Regions from separate parts of the Rhizobium sp. BK060 genome, predicted to be linked through region 2. Evidence: riboswitches for the same ligand, from Rfam matches in the RefSeq annotation. Region 2 holds a riboswitch; each other region holds the start of a gene.
What was found. A riboswitch is a leader RNA that binds a small molecule or an ion and turns the genes downstream of it on or off. The one in region 2 is predicted to bind cobalamin.
Positions count from the first base shown of each region.

Region 1: linked by a shared signal. The riboswitch ahead of bluB (5,6-dimethylbenzimidazole synthase) and the one ahead of FHT71_RS22860 (ABC transporter substrate-binding protein) in region 2 are both predicted to bind cobalamin.
Region 3: linked by a shared signal. The riboswitch ahead of cobU (bifunctional adenosylcobinamide kinase/adenosylcobinamide-phosphate guanylyltransferase) and the one ahead of FHT71_RS22860 (ABC transporter substrate-binding protein) in region 2 are both predicted to bind cobalamin.

Region 1 is NZ_JACHYW010000039.1:9,952-14,305, forward strand. It holds gene FHT71_RS28665 (LTA synthase family protein) at 1-609, opposite strand, end outside; gene FHT71_RS28670 (PD40 domain-containing protein) at 826-1,659, shown strand; cobalamin riboswitch at 1,686-1,868, shown strand; gene bluB (5,6-dimethylbenzimidazole synthase) at 1,908-2,597, shown strand; gene FHT71_RS28680 (DUF2865 domain-containing protein) at 2,605-3,681, opposite strand; gene FHT71_RS28685 (NADP-dependent malic enzyme) at 3,813-4,354, opposite strand, start outside.
Region 2 is NZ_JACHYW010000023.1:71,787-76,140, forward strand. It holds gene FHT71_RS22850 (ABC transporter ATP-binding protein) at 1-765, opposite strand; gene FHT71_RS22855 (iron ABC transporter permease) at 762-1,802, opposite strand; gene FHT71_RS22860 (ABC transporter substrate-binding protein) at 1,799-2,815, opposite strand; cobalamin riboswitch at 2,994-3,222, opposite strand; gene FHT71_RS22865 (hypothetical protein) at 3,244-3,588, opposite strand; gene msrB (peptide-methionine (R)-S-oxide reductase MsrB) at 3,814-4,296, opposite strand.
Region 3 is NZ_JACHYW010000018.1:82,045-86,398, forward strand. It holds gene FHT71_RS20085 (cobyric acid synthase) at 1-146, shown strand, start outside; gene FHT71_RS20090 (chloride channel protein) at 143-1,933, opposite strand; cobalamin riboswitch at 2,181-2,577, shown strand; gene cobU (bifunctional adenosylcobinamide kinase/adenosylcobinamide-phosphate guanylyltransferase) at 2,706-3,230, shown strand; gene cobW (cobalamin biosynthesis protein CobW) at 3,236-4,285, shown strand; gene cobN (cobaltochelatase subunit CobN) at 4,295-4,354, shown strand, end outside.

The sequences.
Region 1 (4,354 bases), on a different contig from region 2:
CTGTGAATAGTCCATCAATGACCCGAAAGTCGCGATAACGGGCAGGCCGACGCACAGGTGGCGGAGGCGAGAGGTCCTTGAGAGTTTCGGGAAGTTGCGCCAGGCGAAGCGCCAGAGGATGACAATCGCGCCAGCGGAAAGGGCAATGCCGACAACCATCGCAACGGCAGTCCAGGGGCGGTCGCGCACCATGACAGGAAGCAGTTCCATGATCTGGCGCCCGAAAAGAACGTCGGATGGATAAAGGGGGTCCGTGAGGTAATGCTGCTTCTGGTTGGAGACAATGGCGGGAACGAAGACCAGCGGGAGAACGATCAATGCCGAAATGAATTGTCTTCCCAAGGCGGCATCGAGCGACAGCATCAGGACAGTCAACATTACAACGGTCGTCATTCCGGGACGCGCCGGCGATATCAGGAATTCGCGCACGTCGGCCAGCCCATCGCGGGCAATTATCTCGACGGCGGCCGTAGCAAAGAGAGCAAGCAGGGCGCAAAGAGCGACGCCGAGCGCTGTGCGTATAGCAGGCGACCGGACGCTTCCTCCGAAATCGGTGGAAAGCGACGCAAAGCGCGCTGCCACTGCAGACCTCATTACCAACGCGATCAACCGGAAAACTCCAACGTCATAAAAGCTTCACCGAACTGTCACATCCTCGTCATGAACGCTAGATGAACCGTTAGGTTTCCCGCATTTGTGATTAGTGGATAAGGCGCCGGTCGCCCAAGAGACACGTCCTGTGGTGCAAGCTGGCCTGGTGCATTTGCTTGTGCTGAGTGGCGGGCCGTCGTAGGTCTGACGGAGTCGATGTCAGGAGGATTCAGATTGCGCAGTTCCGTCGAGATCTACAACATCAGGACAGGCGAGGCGCGCGTCGTCTGGCAAACCACGCAACTCGTGGAGGCGCCGAACTTTTCACCCGACGGTAGCTATCTTCTGCTGAACGGTGACGGTCTTCTGTACCGTCTGGCGCTTGACGGTTCGGGCAAGGTCGAAAAGGTCGATACCGGCTTTGCCACGGCCTGTAACAATGATCATGGCATTTCGCCTGATGGCCGTCAGATCGTCATTTCCGATAAGACTGAGTTCGGTAAGTCGACGATTTATGTGCTACCCGCCGAAGGCGGCACGCCGCGTCTGGTGACGCAAAATCAGCCGTCCTACTGGCATGGCTGGTCGCCCGACGGGAAACAACTGGCCTATTGCGGCATCCGCAACGACGTATTCGATATCTACACGATCTCCGTGGACGGCGGCGAAGAAAAGCGGTTGACGCACGGCGAGGGGCGCAATGACGGGCCGGATTATTCAGCCGACGGCCAGTGGATCTACTTCAATTCCAGCCGCACCGGCCTCATGCAGATCTGGCGCATTCACCCGGATGGGACCGGCCTCGAGCAGATCACCAGCGACAATTGTGGGAATTGGTTTGCTCATCCGTCGCCAAACAACGATAAGGTCCTGATCCTTTCCTACGATCCCGACGTCTTCGACCACCCGCGCGATCTCAATGTACGGCTGCGGCTGATGGACATGGATGGGGGCAAGCTGACAACACTCTTCGATCTCTTCGGCGGGCAGGGAACGATCAACGTGCCGAACTGGTCGCCGTCGGGCGATGAGTTCGCCTATGTGCGTTACTACCCAGTCTCTGTGTGAGGGATTGCATCGCGTGATTTTTGCCGGCATAGACCCTTCCGTCGGGTGCCCGTCTTAGGCGGGAGAATCGGGAATTCGGTGTGAGACCGAAACGTGCCCAACGCTGTAAGGCTGACGACTGCCGCAACACGCCACTGGTCCAGTACCGGGAAGGCGCGGCAGTCGGATGACGCCAAGTCAGAAGACCGGCCCGACATCATAGACTGACCCGCGTGGACGGCGGGCGGTTGTGTTGTTGGGGATTGACGATGCGACCAGACCATTCAGGCTCCCTGTCGGGAGCTGCAGCCTTTTCGACCGAGGACCGCGACGCCGTCTACAGGGCGATTTCGACGCGCCGTGACGTGCGTTCGGAGTTTCGCCCGGATCCCATACCCGACGACGTCGTCAGCAGGCTTTTGACGGCTGCGCACCACGCCCCGTCTGTTGGATTCATGCAGCCCTGGAACTTCGTCCTGGTGCGCGATCAGCAGATGAAGGAGGCTGTTTGGCAGGCGTTCGATCGCGCTAATCGCGAGGCCGGCGAGATGTTTCAGGGGGAGCGACAGCAGCTCTACCGGTCGCTGAAGCTGGAGGGCATCCGAGCCGCACCGCTCAGCATTTGCGTCACCTGTGATCCCGATCGCTGCGGTGATGTCGTTCTCGGACGGACCCACAACCGGCGAATGGACTCCTACTCCACAGTCTGCGCCGTGCAGAATTTGTGGCTGGCAGCGCGTGCCGAAGGCGTCGGGGTCGGCTGGGTGAGCATCTTTCACGAGTCCGATATCAAGGGGATTCTCGGCGTTCCGGAGCGGGTGGAGATCGTTGCCTGGCTGTGCCTAGGTTACGTCGATCAGCTCTATGACCAACCGGAACTGGCGGTCAAAGGATGGCGCCAGCGCCTGCCGCTGGAGGAGCTTGTGTTTATGGATCGTTGGGGCAAGTCTGCAGACTAGGCAGCGACTATTGCTGCGGCTGGGGACCTGGCTTTGCCGGGTTCTTGAGGTCGATCGTGCCTTGGTCGCCCGCCAGGAACTGCGGACCGATCTGACGGACCTTGTTTGCCGGGTCGTAAGGCCTGTCCGGCACCTGTGGCAGCGGAACCGCGGGTGCTGCGGTCGGGCTCTTGGTCTCGGGCTTCTTGGTTTCGATCGTGGTGATCGACCCCTGCGGCGGTTCGCTGATCGTTTGGCTTTTTCGCATCCGCTCGTAGTAGGCGTTTAGATCGCAGCTGCAGGACGATCTTTCGCCGGGCTTGCGGTTCTTGTAGGCGAAGGCATTCGGCATGGCGCTGTAGGGCGCGCCTGTCGCCGCGGAGATCATCTGCGATGTCTCCGTGCTGGAGACGTCATGATAGAAGAGCTCGGTGTCGATGCCGGGACACATCTTCGAGCAGGTGTCGGCATCGCGGGCAAAGTCCTGGGATGTTGCGTTCGAGCTCAACGGAAAAAAGCCGCCGTCACAGCTTCGCACGCAGACGGTGTTCAGATGAGAGAGCGGCGACATGCCCGGGAGACCATAGCGGCGCCGGCTGGGATCACGACCCAACGGAATGAACGTGTCGCTTCGCAGCGCCTGATCTTCGATACTCGGTGGCTGCGCATACCCTTCGGCGCTGTCGGCGGGCCATTGTTCCTCGTTGCAGCCATTGTCATCGAGTGCGGCAAGAAGTTCGTTCCTCGTGCGGACATCCTCGCTCTGACCGCGCAGTTCGTCGCGACGCTGCTGGAGATAGCGGATATTGTCGACCATCTTGGATTCTGCGCGCTCGAGTTCCCCGCAGTATCCGTCATCGTCGCCGATCACCACCATGCTGCCGCTCGTGCAGCCGCTCTGGCGCAGATCGCTGCGGACCTTGCGAAGCTCAAGGTTCTGCTCTGCGATAGCGCTGGCGTACTTGCGCACCTCGGACGTGCTGCCGATGATCTGCGGCAGGTCGGCAAGGCGGGCGCGCAGATCGCCACAGATTGCCGGCATCTGGGCGTAGCTCGGGCCGGTCAAAGTAAATGCGGCTATGAGTGACAGAATCCAGCGGTTCAAGGCATCGTCCCATCGATGAGCAAATAGCAGGGTCGTCTGGCGCGGCTTTTTCGCCGCGCCTTCATTGCTAGCTCGTTTGTCTTAACGAGCTGCGGTCAGAATCCTACCGCATTTTCTCGATCTGCGGCAAATCACGCCGGTTGTGAAGCCTCCACGACGGCGAGGGCGGCCATGTTGACTACGCCGCGGGAAGTGACGGACGGCGCCAGGATGTGCGCGGGCAGCGCTGCACCAAGCAAGATCGGCCCGACGTGCAACCCGTCGATCATCGACTTTACGACGCCGAGCGTGATGTTGGCTGCATCGAGGTTCGGGAAAACCAGCAGGTTTGCTTCGTCGTGCAGGGTCGTGTCGGGCATGACGCGCTTGCGCAGGGCGTCGGAGATCGCGCTTTCGCCGTGCATTTCGCCGTCGACTTCGAGATCCGGCGCCGCCTCACGCACGAGCTTGAGAGCGGCACGCATCTTCGTCGCGCTCTCGGACTCACGCGAACCGAAATTCGAATGGGATACGAGGGCAGCTCGCGGCGTGATGCCGAAGCGCTTGATTTCCTCGGCGGCAAGAACCGCGGACTCCGCAATCTCCTCCGCAGTCGGATTAAAGGTGACGTAGGTGTCGGTGAAGAAGGCGGCACCGCGCTGCGAGATCAGCAGGCTGAGCGCCGAGAAGTCGC
Region 2 (4,354 bases):
TCAGGCGATAATGTATTGAATGTTGCACCGCCCATGGATCGAGGACGTCTCGACATGCGCCTGCACGCCGAACACGTCGCCGATCAGATCCCGCGTCAGCACGTGCTGCGGCGTCCCCGTCGCAACGATTTTACCCCGCTGGAGCACAGCCAGCTGATCGCAGAACATGGCGGCCAGATTGAGATCGTGCAGGGCGATGATGCAGGTGACGCCGAGCCTGGAAATCAGGCCCAGGATCTCGAGCTGATGCTGGATGTCCAGGTGGTTCGTAGGCTCATCAAGGAGTAGTTCGGTCGGGCTCTGCGCAAGGGCACGCGCGATATGGACACGCTGGCGCTCGCCGCCGGAGAGCGTCTGCCAAAGTTGCTTCGCTCGGCCTTCCATGCCGACGCGCGAGAGCGCCTCATCCACGGCAGCATCATCCTTTGCACCCAAGGGCGACAGGAGACTGCGATGAGGCGTGCGCCCGAGGCGCACAACATCCTTTGCGGTCAACTGCGTCTCGGTTGTCGCCTGCTGCTCGACGAAAGCAACACGGCGCGCGAGATCGCTCCGCGCCATAGTCGAAACGTCGCTCTCGCCCAAACGAACAATGCCGCTGCGCACCTTCCGCAACCTGCAGATCAGCCGCAACAGACTCGACTTGCCGGATCCGTTCGGCCCGAGCAGCCCGAGAATCGTTCCTGTCTGCACCGTCAGGCTGACGCCGTTGACGATCAGGGAGTTGCCTGCTGTAAAGCTCACATTGTCGAGGCTGATGCTCATGCCGTCTTCCGAGCGCGATACAGGATGACCGCAAAGGCAGGCGCGCCGAACAAGGCCGTGACGACCCCGATTGGCAAGACTTGTTGCGGGATGATGATCCGCGAGATGATATCGGCGCCGACCATGAAGATCGCGCCGCCGAGCACAGTCGCGGGAAGCAGGCGATCATGCGTGGGCCCGACAAGGAATCTCGCGGCGTGCGGGATGACCAGTCCGACAAAACCGATTGCGCCAACCATGCTGACCACGGTTGCCGTCATCAGCGCCGTTGTTCCAAGAAGCACCACCTGCACACGCCTGACCGCAATACCCAACGATGCCGCCGCGTCCGTTCCGAAGACGAAGGCATCCAGCGCCCGCACATGGAACAGCGAAACGACGAAGCCGAGCACCGTCACCGGCACGGCCAGATAGACGTCAGGCCAGCGGATACCGCTCAGCGAGCCAAGCAACCAGAACATGACGCCCCTCGCCTGCTCGGCATTTGCCGAGGTCGTGACGATATAGGAGGTGGCCGCATTGAAGAGCTGCGATCCGGCGACGCCGCAAAGAATGATGCGTTCGCTAGTGCCTCCGGCGCCTGCCGCAAGAAAGGCAACGAGCAGGAATGCGATCACGGCGCCGATAAAGGCGCCGCTGGACAGACTGAGAACACCATAGCCGAAGCCGAGCAGCATCACGCCAACCGCGCCGGTCGAGGCTCCTGCGGAAACGCCGAGCACGTAGGGTTCGGCCAACGGGTTTCGCAGCAACGCCTGCAGAACCGCGCCGCTGAGCGCGAGCGACGCCCCGGCACTTGCGGCCACCAACGCTCGGCTCAATCTATAGTCCCAGATGATGCCTTGATGGATGCGGCTAAGCTCGAAAGTCGTACCGAGGAGGCGGTTCGACACCGCTTTCGCGGTCGTCGCCAGCGGGATCGATATCTCCCCGATCGAAACGGCGAGACCGATCATCAGAGCGAGCAGGGAGAATGCAGCAATGGCGAGCGCACCATGCGCCCACCATACCGACTGCCTGAAAATGGCGCCGCTCACTGCGCCAGACCGAAGGAATTGATGCCCTTCGCCAGTATCTCGATCCCGTCGATCGTCCGGATCGTCGGGTTCATCGATTGGGCATCCATCATGACGAAGCGCTTATTCCTGACGGCATCGAGTTGGCTCGTGACCGGGTCCTTTGCCAGAAAGTTGAGCTTTACCGTGGGGTCATCCGCCGCATAGCGGCGCCGGTCCATCGTCGCTACGACGATCACAGCCGGATTGGCCTCTGCAATCGTCTCCCAGCCGACGAGCGGCCACTCCTCGTCTGTCGCGACCACATTCTTCGCACCGAGCATCTTCAGGACATAGGCCGGGGCGCTGTTCTTTCCGGCGATGAATGCATCGCCGTTGATTTCCTTGCTGGAGAACCAGAAGACGACCGGGAGGTTCTTTGCAGCGGCACCGGCAACCGATGCGACGGCCCGCGCTTCGCGTTGCTGCAGCTCGGCGATGAGCGCATCGCCGCGCTCCGTGATGTCGAAGATTTCGGCCAACTCAGCGATCTCCCGATAGATCAGGTCCATCGTGAACAGTTCCTTGCGAACGCCGTCGCCGCTGTCGGCATTGACCTTGGCGACGCAATCCGCCGGCGCGATGTAGGTATTGATGCCGAGTTCGGCGAATTGCTCCCGCTTGCCGACGGACCCTTGCTGACCGACGTGCCACTCAAACTCGGCGGCGACCAGATCCGGTTCCTGACCGACGACGGATTCAAAGCTCGGATCGTTGTCGGCAAGCCGTTTGATCCTCGCGTTGACTTCGGCATATTGCGGCAAAACCGGGCCGACCCAGACTGCCGTTCCGGCAATCCTGTCCGCCAGCCCGAGCGAGAAAAGAACTTCGGTCATGCCCTGACCGACCGATACGATGTTGGCCGGCGCCTTATTGAAGACGACCTCGCGGCCGCAATTGTTGATGGTCAATGGATACTGGGTGGCGGCAAGACTTGGCGCCGCCAAGCCAGCAAAGCCGAAGGCAAGCGCAATGGCTGCAAGAAATTTACGCATAGGCAATCTCGATTAGGAGGAAAGGGGCCAGCGTTCATTGCCGGCGCAACCGCTAGGAATGACGGCACGCCGGGCTAACGCTAGCGACGGAAAACCCAATCGAGACGGATGTGTGCTCTATATCGGCGAAGGCTCAGGTCAATCATGGCTGTTCCTTTCCGGGCATCCCCGCCCGGGTGATTGGATCGTGATTGACGGCAGGTCTCCTGGCTCACGGATATATGCCTTCATCTGCCTTCCCGCGATTGGTTCGCAGTGACATGGTCCTAAACGACCTCGGATGAGCGACAATCCGCCTACAGTTGCGGGGGCAGCCACGGTTTTGGTCCCTCTTGGGTCGTCCTCACCATGTTCCCTATTAATCCCCTTAGAGTCGTCCTTGGGGAACCGTCGCGCTCAGTTACGCCGGCGAGCCGTGCGACGTCAAGTCATCGATTGGTGGGCGCTCGTCCGGGTTGGCTCTGCTGCATATCTTGAAATCCGACCTCAGGACATCCTCGGATGTTGGCAAAGGTGATCTCCCGGCGATCGCCCCATTCGGTCAGTCCCCTCAGCGTCAGAACGTTCTCGTCGCGATAGACAAGGTCGGTGCGGTAGATGCCAGCGCGGCGGGCCCGGTTCTGCGCCTGACTGACGTTGCAGGTGCCTTCCGATGGCGACACATGCCAGGTGCTCATACCACTGCCATTGGGTTGCCAACCGCCTGACTGACCCAAGGCCGCTGCTGGTAGAAGGACTACGATCCCCAAGGTCGTATGGAAGGCCGCTTTCATGATCCCCTGCCCCGGTTGTGCGCGAAGTGTTGCCACAAGCGCCGAGATGATGCGGCCAAAATAGACGGACCTGTGCATTGCGCAATCATCTACAGACTGGGCCGCACCCCATTTGCGACAAATCGCGGGGAAGTCGCCCATCAGCGTTGATGATCGGTTAAAACTGCCTGTGGGCCGGAGCAATCGCCGTCTCGACGGCGACGATTGCGCTCCGGCGGCGAGCATCTATCGTGCTGGCGCTCCTTCCGGGCCACCGCGACCAAGCTTGTCAGGAAGCGGCTGCCCTTTCGGGGTGAATTCGAGCGACCCTGAGTTTATGCAGAAGCGCTCGCCTGTCGGAGGCGGGCCGTCGGGAAAGACGTGCCCCTGATGCGCGTTGCAACGCGCGCAAACAATTTCCGTTCTGAGCATGCGGTAGCGGGTATCACGAACGCGCCGCAGGTGATTGTCGGCTGCCGGGGCCGTGAAGCTCGGCCAGCCTGTACCGCTTTCGAATTTCGCAACGGCCTTGAACAGCGGAAGTCCGCAGAGCCGGCAGGTAAAAAACCCCTCGCGTCGCTCGTGGAGGAACACGCCACAGAATGGCGCCTCCTCACCATGCTCCAAAAGCAGATGGCGATCCTCCTCGCTGAGGTCCGCCACCAGCTGCTCCATCTGTTCCCGAGTGGGAGGGGTAAGATCGAACTGCAATTCGACGACGTCACGCATTCCTGGTTTTCCTTCGATCCGGCGGTTTCCCGAGACCTTCTTCGCGCAGATTACCGTC
Region 3 (4,354 bases), on a different contig from region 2:
TTTATCGTTCCCATTTGCTGCGGAGTCTCGGTCTTTCGGGCGAAGCGAACGATTACCGTGCGGGTGTCGAAAAGGCCCTTGACGACATTGCGGCCGAGTTGGAAGCCTGTCTTGACCGGCGCTGGCTCGACAAGCTCTTCGGCTAGATCTCGCCAGATATTTCGCGGCGGCGGCGATCTAGTTCTTCGCTATAGCGGCGGAGCGTATAGGCCTCGCTCAGTTGCCCGACAACCTTGCGCTCAATCAGATTGTTGACGACGGCCAGCGCTTCGCTTTCGGTCTTGTCGAAGATGGCGGCTGCCTGCTTGGCGTTCATCTGCGGCTGCAGGAAATCGTTCTTGTAGCGGATGAATTCGCTGAGATCCTTGCCGGTGTCGTCGGTGTCGGTCAGGTTCGCGTAAATATCGGGAACGAGCACCAGGCCGCTATATTTGCCCGTGTCGTCCACCAGGACGACGCGCTGCGCCGAACCAATGGGGAAGCGCTCCTTGAACTCGTCGATCGAGAGCGTGGCGTTGGCGGTCTTCACATCGGCGCGCATCAGCCGGCCGACCGTCAGGTTGCGAATCCAGCCGACATCGTGGGCGCTGCGAATGCTCTCGCCGCGCAGGTGGAAGCGCCATGTTGCGAAGGAGTAGCCGAAGGTGCTGCGCACGACGAGTGAGGACGTGATGACGGCCGCAAGGACAAGCGCGGTGATTGGAAAGTCGCCGGTGATCTCCAGCGCCAGGAACGTCATCGTCAGGGGGCCGCCAATAACGGCGACTGCGAGCGAACTCATGCCGACGACCGCGTAGATGACGGGTGTCAGCGTCGCGTGGGCGAAATAGGGTGCGGAATAGGCAAATAGCTTGCCGAGCAACGCCCCCATGAACAGCGACGCGAAGAAGAGGCCGCCTCTGAAACCCGAGCCGATCGAGATCGCGGAGGCGAAGGCTTTGAGGAGAAGCAACCCAATGAGGACCGGAATAGCGACATCGCGCCCGAGATTGAGGTGCAGCGCTCCGTGTCCCGCTGACAGGACCTGCGGCGTGATAAGGGCCAGCAGACCGACGACGATGCCGCCAAGGGCGGGGCGCAGCGGCGTTGCGATGGAACTCCGGCGCGCCAGTTCCTCGATCGAGGCGACGCCCTGCATGATGAGAATGCCAACGCCCGCGCAGACGGCACCGAGTAGCAGAGCCGGGACATAGTCCGCCGGCATGACCGAGCCGAATTCGCCAACATCGATCAGGAAATCGCTGCCGGCCAGCAGCCGCGCAACCTGGGTCGCGACCAGTGCGGAAACGACAACGGGCGTCAGCGAGACGATGGTGTATGTGCCAATGATGAGCTCGAAGGCATAGAAGGCGCCGGTCAGCGGCGCATTGAAGGCCGCGGCAATCGCACCGGCCGCGCCGCATCCGACGAGAACGCGCAGGTCCGACCGGCGAAGCTGCAACTTCAGGCCAAGCTTCGAGGCCAGACCGGCCGCCAACTGTGTGTAGCCGGCTTCCAGGCCCACCGAAGCGCCGAATCCGTTCGAAATAAGGTTCTGGACGGCCACCAGAATGCTGTCGGTGAGCGATAGCCGACCGCCATGCAGAGCGTTTGCCTCGATCGGGTCCACCATCGGCTTCTTACGGGTCTTGGCGAGGATGAACAGCAAAAGACCGAGCAGGATGCCGCCGCAAACCGGTGCCGTCAGTAGCAGGAACTTGTTATCGATCTGCGAGGAGCTCAGCCTCTCGACGTCGCTGATTCCGAAGATCAGCCTGTGCATTGCACGGGAGGCCAGGCTCATGCCTGTCACAGCCAGCCCGGAGATCACCCCGACGATCGCGCCGGCGATAACCATCCCCATTTCGCTCCGCCGCAGCAGAGCGCGCATCCGCCCGATATCGAGGAGGGTGTGAAACGGGCCGAAGCGGCGGATATCGACTTTCAGGAGCATGGCAGAGAAACTAGGCGGGCGCTGGTGCGGTCAAGTGCGGTGAGGGGAAGGGCAATCAGTGGCGCGACCCGCTTGCGATGCAATTGCGGCAAAAGACCGGCGCTGGCAACAATTATTTGTGACGTAAGCCACTGATAAAAGACGATAAATATGGTAGAGAAGGTCGTCTTGACCGCGGCCCGAGGCATGCAATGTCGTTGTCGTGAGTGATGGCTCACGATTGACTTCGCCAGTGGCCTTGCCTAACGATGACTTCATAACGGATGGTTCCGGACCGGTTGAATCGGTACGGATGAAAAGGGAATGTGAAGCGGTGGACCCAATCCGGGCACCGTCATCATAGCCGACCCCGCGACTGTAGAGCGGTCAGGGTTTTCCGTCCGGCGTTGGTTCCCCGTGGTTGACGGTCTGCAATAGTGCAGGCGGGCGGCGCGGAAGCGGCGACGGAAAAGTCACTGGCAGTGCATCATGATCAACCGGGGCTGGACGCCTCTTACGTCTACGAATCGTCCGCCTTTTCATGAAATGCAGCCGGGAAGGCGAGGAAGATCCGCTAGCACGATCTGGGCGACCGGTTTCCGGTCTGCCCCGATCGCGGCTAAAATCCGCGAGCCAGGAGACCTGCCAATCGTGCCGGGCGAACAGCCCATTCCTGGGTGATGCCCGCTGCCAGCACGGAGGTTGTCATGGCTGAAAGAGAGATTTTCCGGCTGCGTTTTGCAGCCGCTCCGGCTTCTCGCGGAAGACTTCCGCAGATCGGACAGTACTTTCCATGAGCCCGATATCATCCGGCGCGACCTTCGTCTTGGGCGGTGCGCGCTCTGGAAAATCACGTTTTGCCGAGCAGTTGGTCGTTTCGACCGGTCTGGAGCGCCATTATGTGGCAACGGGCCGGGCTTGGGACGACGAGATGCGCGTCCGGATCGACAAGCACAAAGCCGATCGTGGCCATCTGTGGCATACCCAGGAAGAACCGCTCGATCTTGTCGGATGCCTGCGGGCGATCGACGGCGAGGGGCGGGCGATCCTTGTCGATTGCCTGACGCTTTGGGTCACCAATCTGATGATGGAGCAGCGCGACATTGGGGCAGAGTTCGCCTCGCTTGCCGCGTACGTGCCTACGGCGCGTGCGCGCCTCGTCATCGTTTCCAATGAGGTCGGTCTGGGCATCGTTCCGGAAAACCGCATGGCGCGGGAATTCCGGGATCATGCCGGCCGCTTGCATCAAATGATCGCGGCTGAAGCCGCGGATGTGTATTTTATCGCGGCAGGTCTGCCGCTGAAGATGAAGGGTTGAATTTCATGAACCAGCAGAAAATCCCGGCGACCGTGATCACCGGCTTTCTCGGCGCCGGCAAGACGACGATGATCCGCAATCTGCTTTCCAATACGAACGGCAAGAAGATCGCGCTGATTATCAACGAGTTCGGCGATCTCGGCGTCGACGGCGAGGTGCTCAGGGGCTGCGGCGCCGAAAACTGCACCGAGGACGATATCATCGAGCTCACCAATGGCTGCATCTGCTGCACGGTTGCCGACGACTTCATTCCGACGATGACGAAGCTTTTGGAACGCGAACAGCGCCCCGACCACATCGTCATCGAAACCTCCGGCCTCGCGCTGCCCCAGCCGCTCGTTGCCGCCTTCAACTGGCCCGACATCCGCACGCAGGTCACCGTCGATGGCGTGGTCACCGTCGTCGATAGCGCCGCCGTTGCCGCCGGGCGCTTTGCCGACGATCACGATGCCGTCGAGGCCCGCCGCGTGGAGGACGAGTCGCTCGACCACGAAAGCCCGATCGAGGAGCTTTTCGAGGATCAACTGACCTGCGCCGATCTGATCGTGCTCAACAAGACCGATCTTCTCGATGCGGCAGGCCTCGGTCGCGTGCGCGACGAGGTCGCTTCCCGTGTTGCCCGCAAGCCTGTCATGATCGAGGCACGCAATGGCGAGGTTCCGGCGAGCGTGCTGCTCGGGCTCGGCGTCGGTACCGAAGACGATGTAGTCAACCGCAAGTCCCATCATGAACTCGAGCACCAGGACGGCGTAACGCACGACCACGACGAGTTCGACAGCTTTGTCGTGGAACTCGGCCCCGTTGCCGATCCTGCCGCCTTCGTGGGCGCGTTGAAGTCGATCATCGGCCAGCATGACGTGCTGCGCCTCAAGGGATTCGTCCATGTTCCTGGCAAGCCGATGCGCCTGCAAGTCCAGGCGGTTGGAACCCGCATCGACCACTATTTCGATCGCGCCTGGGCGCCCGGCGAAGCGCGCGGTACCCGCCTGGTCGTCATCGGCCTGCACGAGATGGACGAAGCGGCGGTGCGCAAGGCGATAGAAGCGCTGGCATAAGGCAGACCAATGCATCTGCTCCTGGCACAGCAGGGAACGATAAGTGACGGCGAGGAGGCGATCGATCTC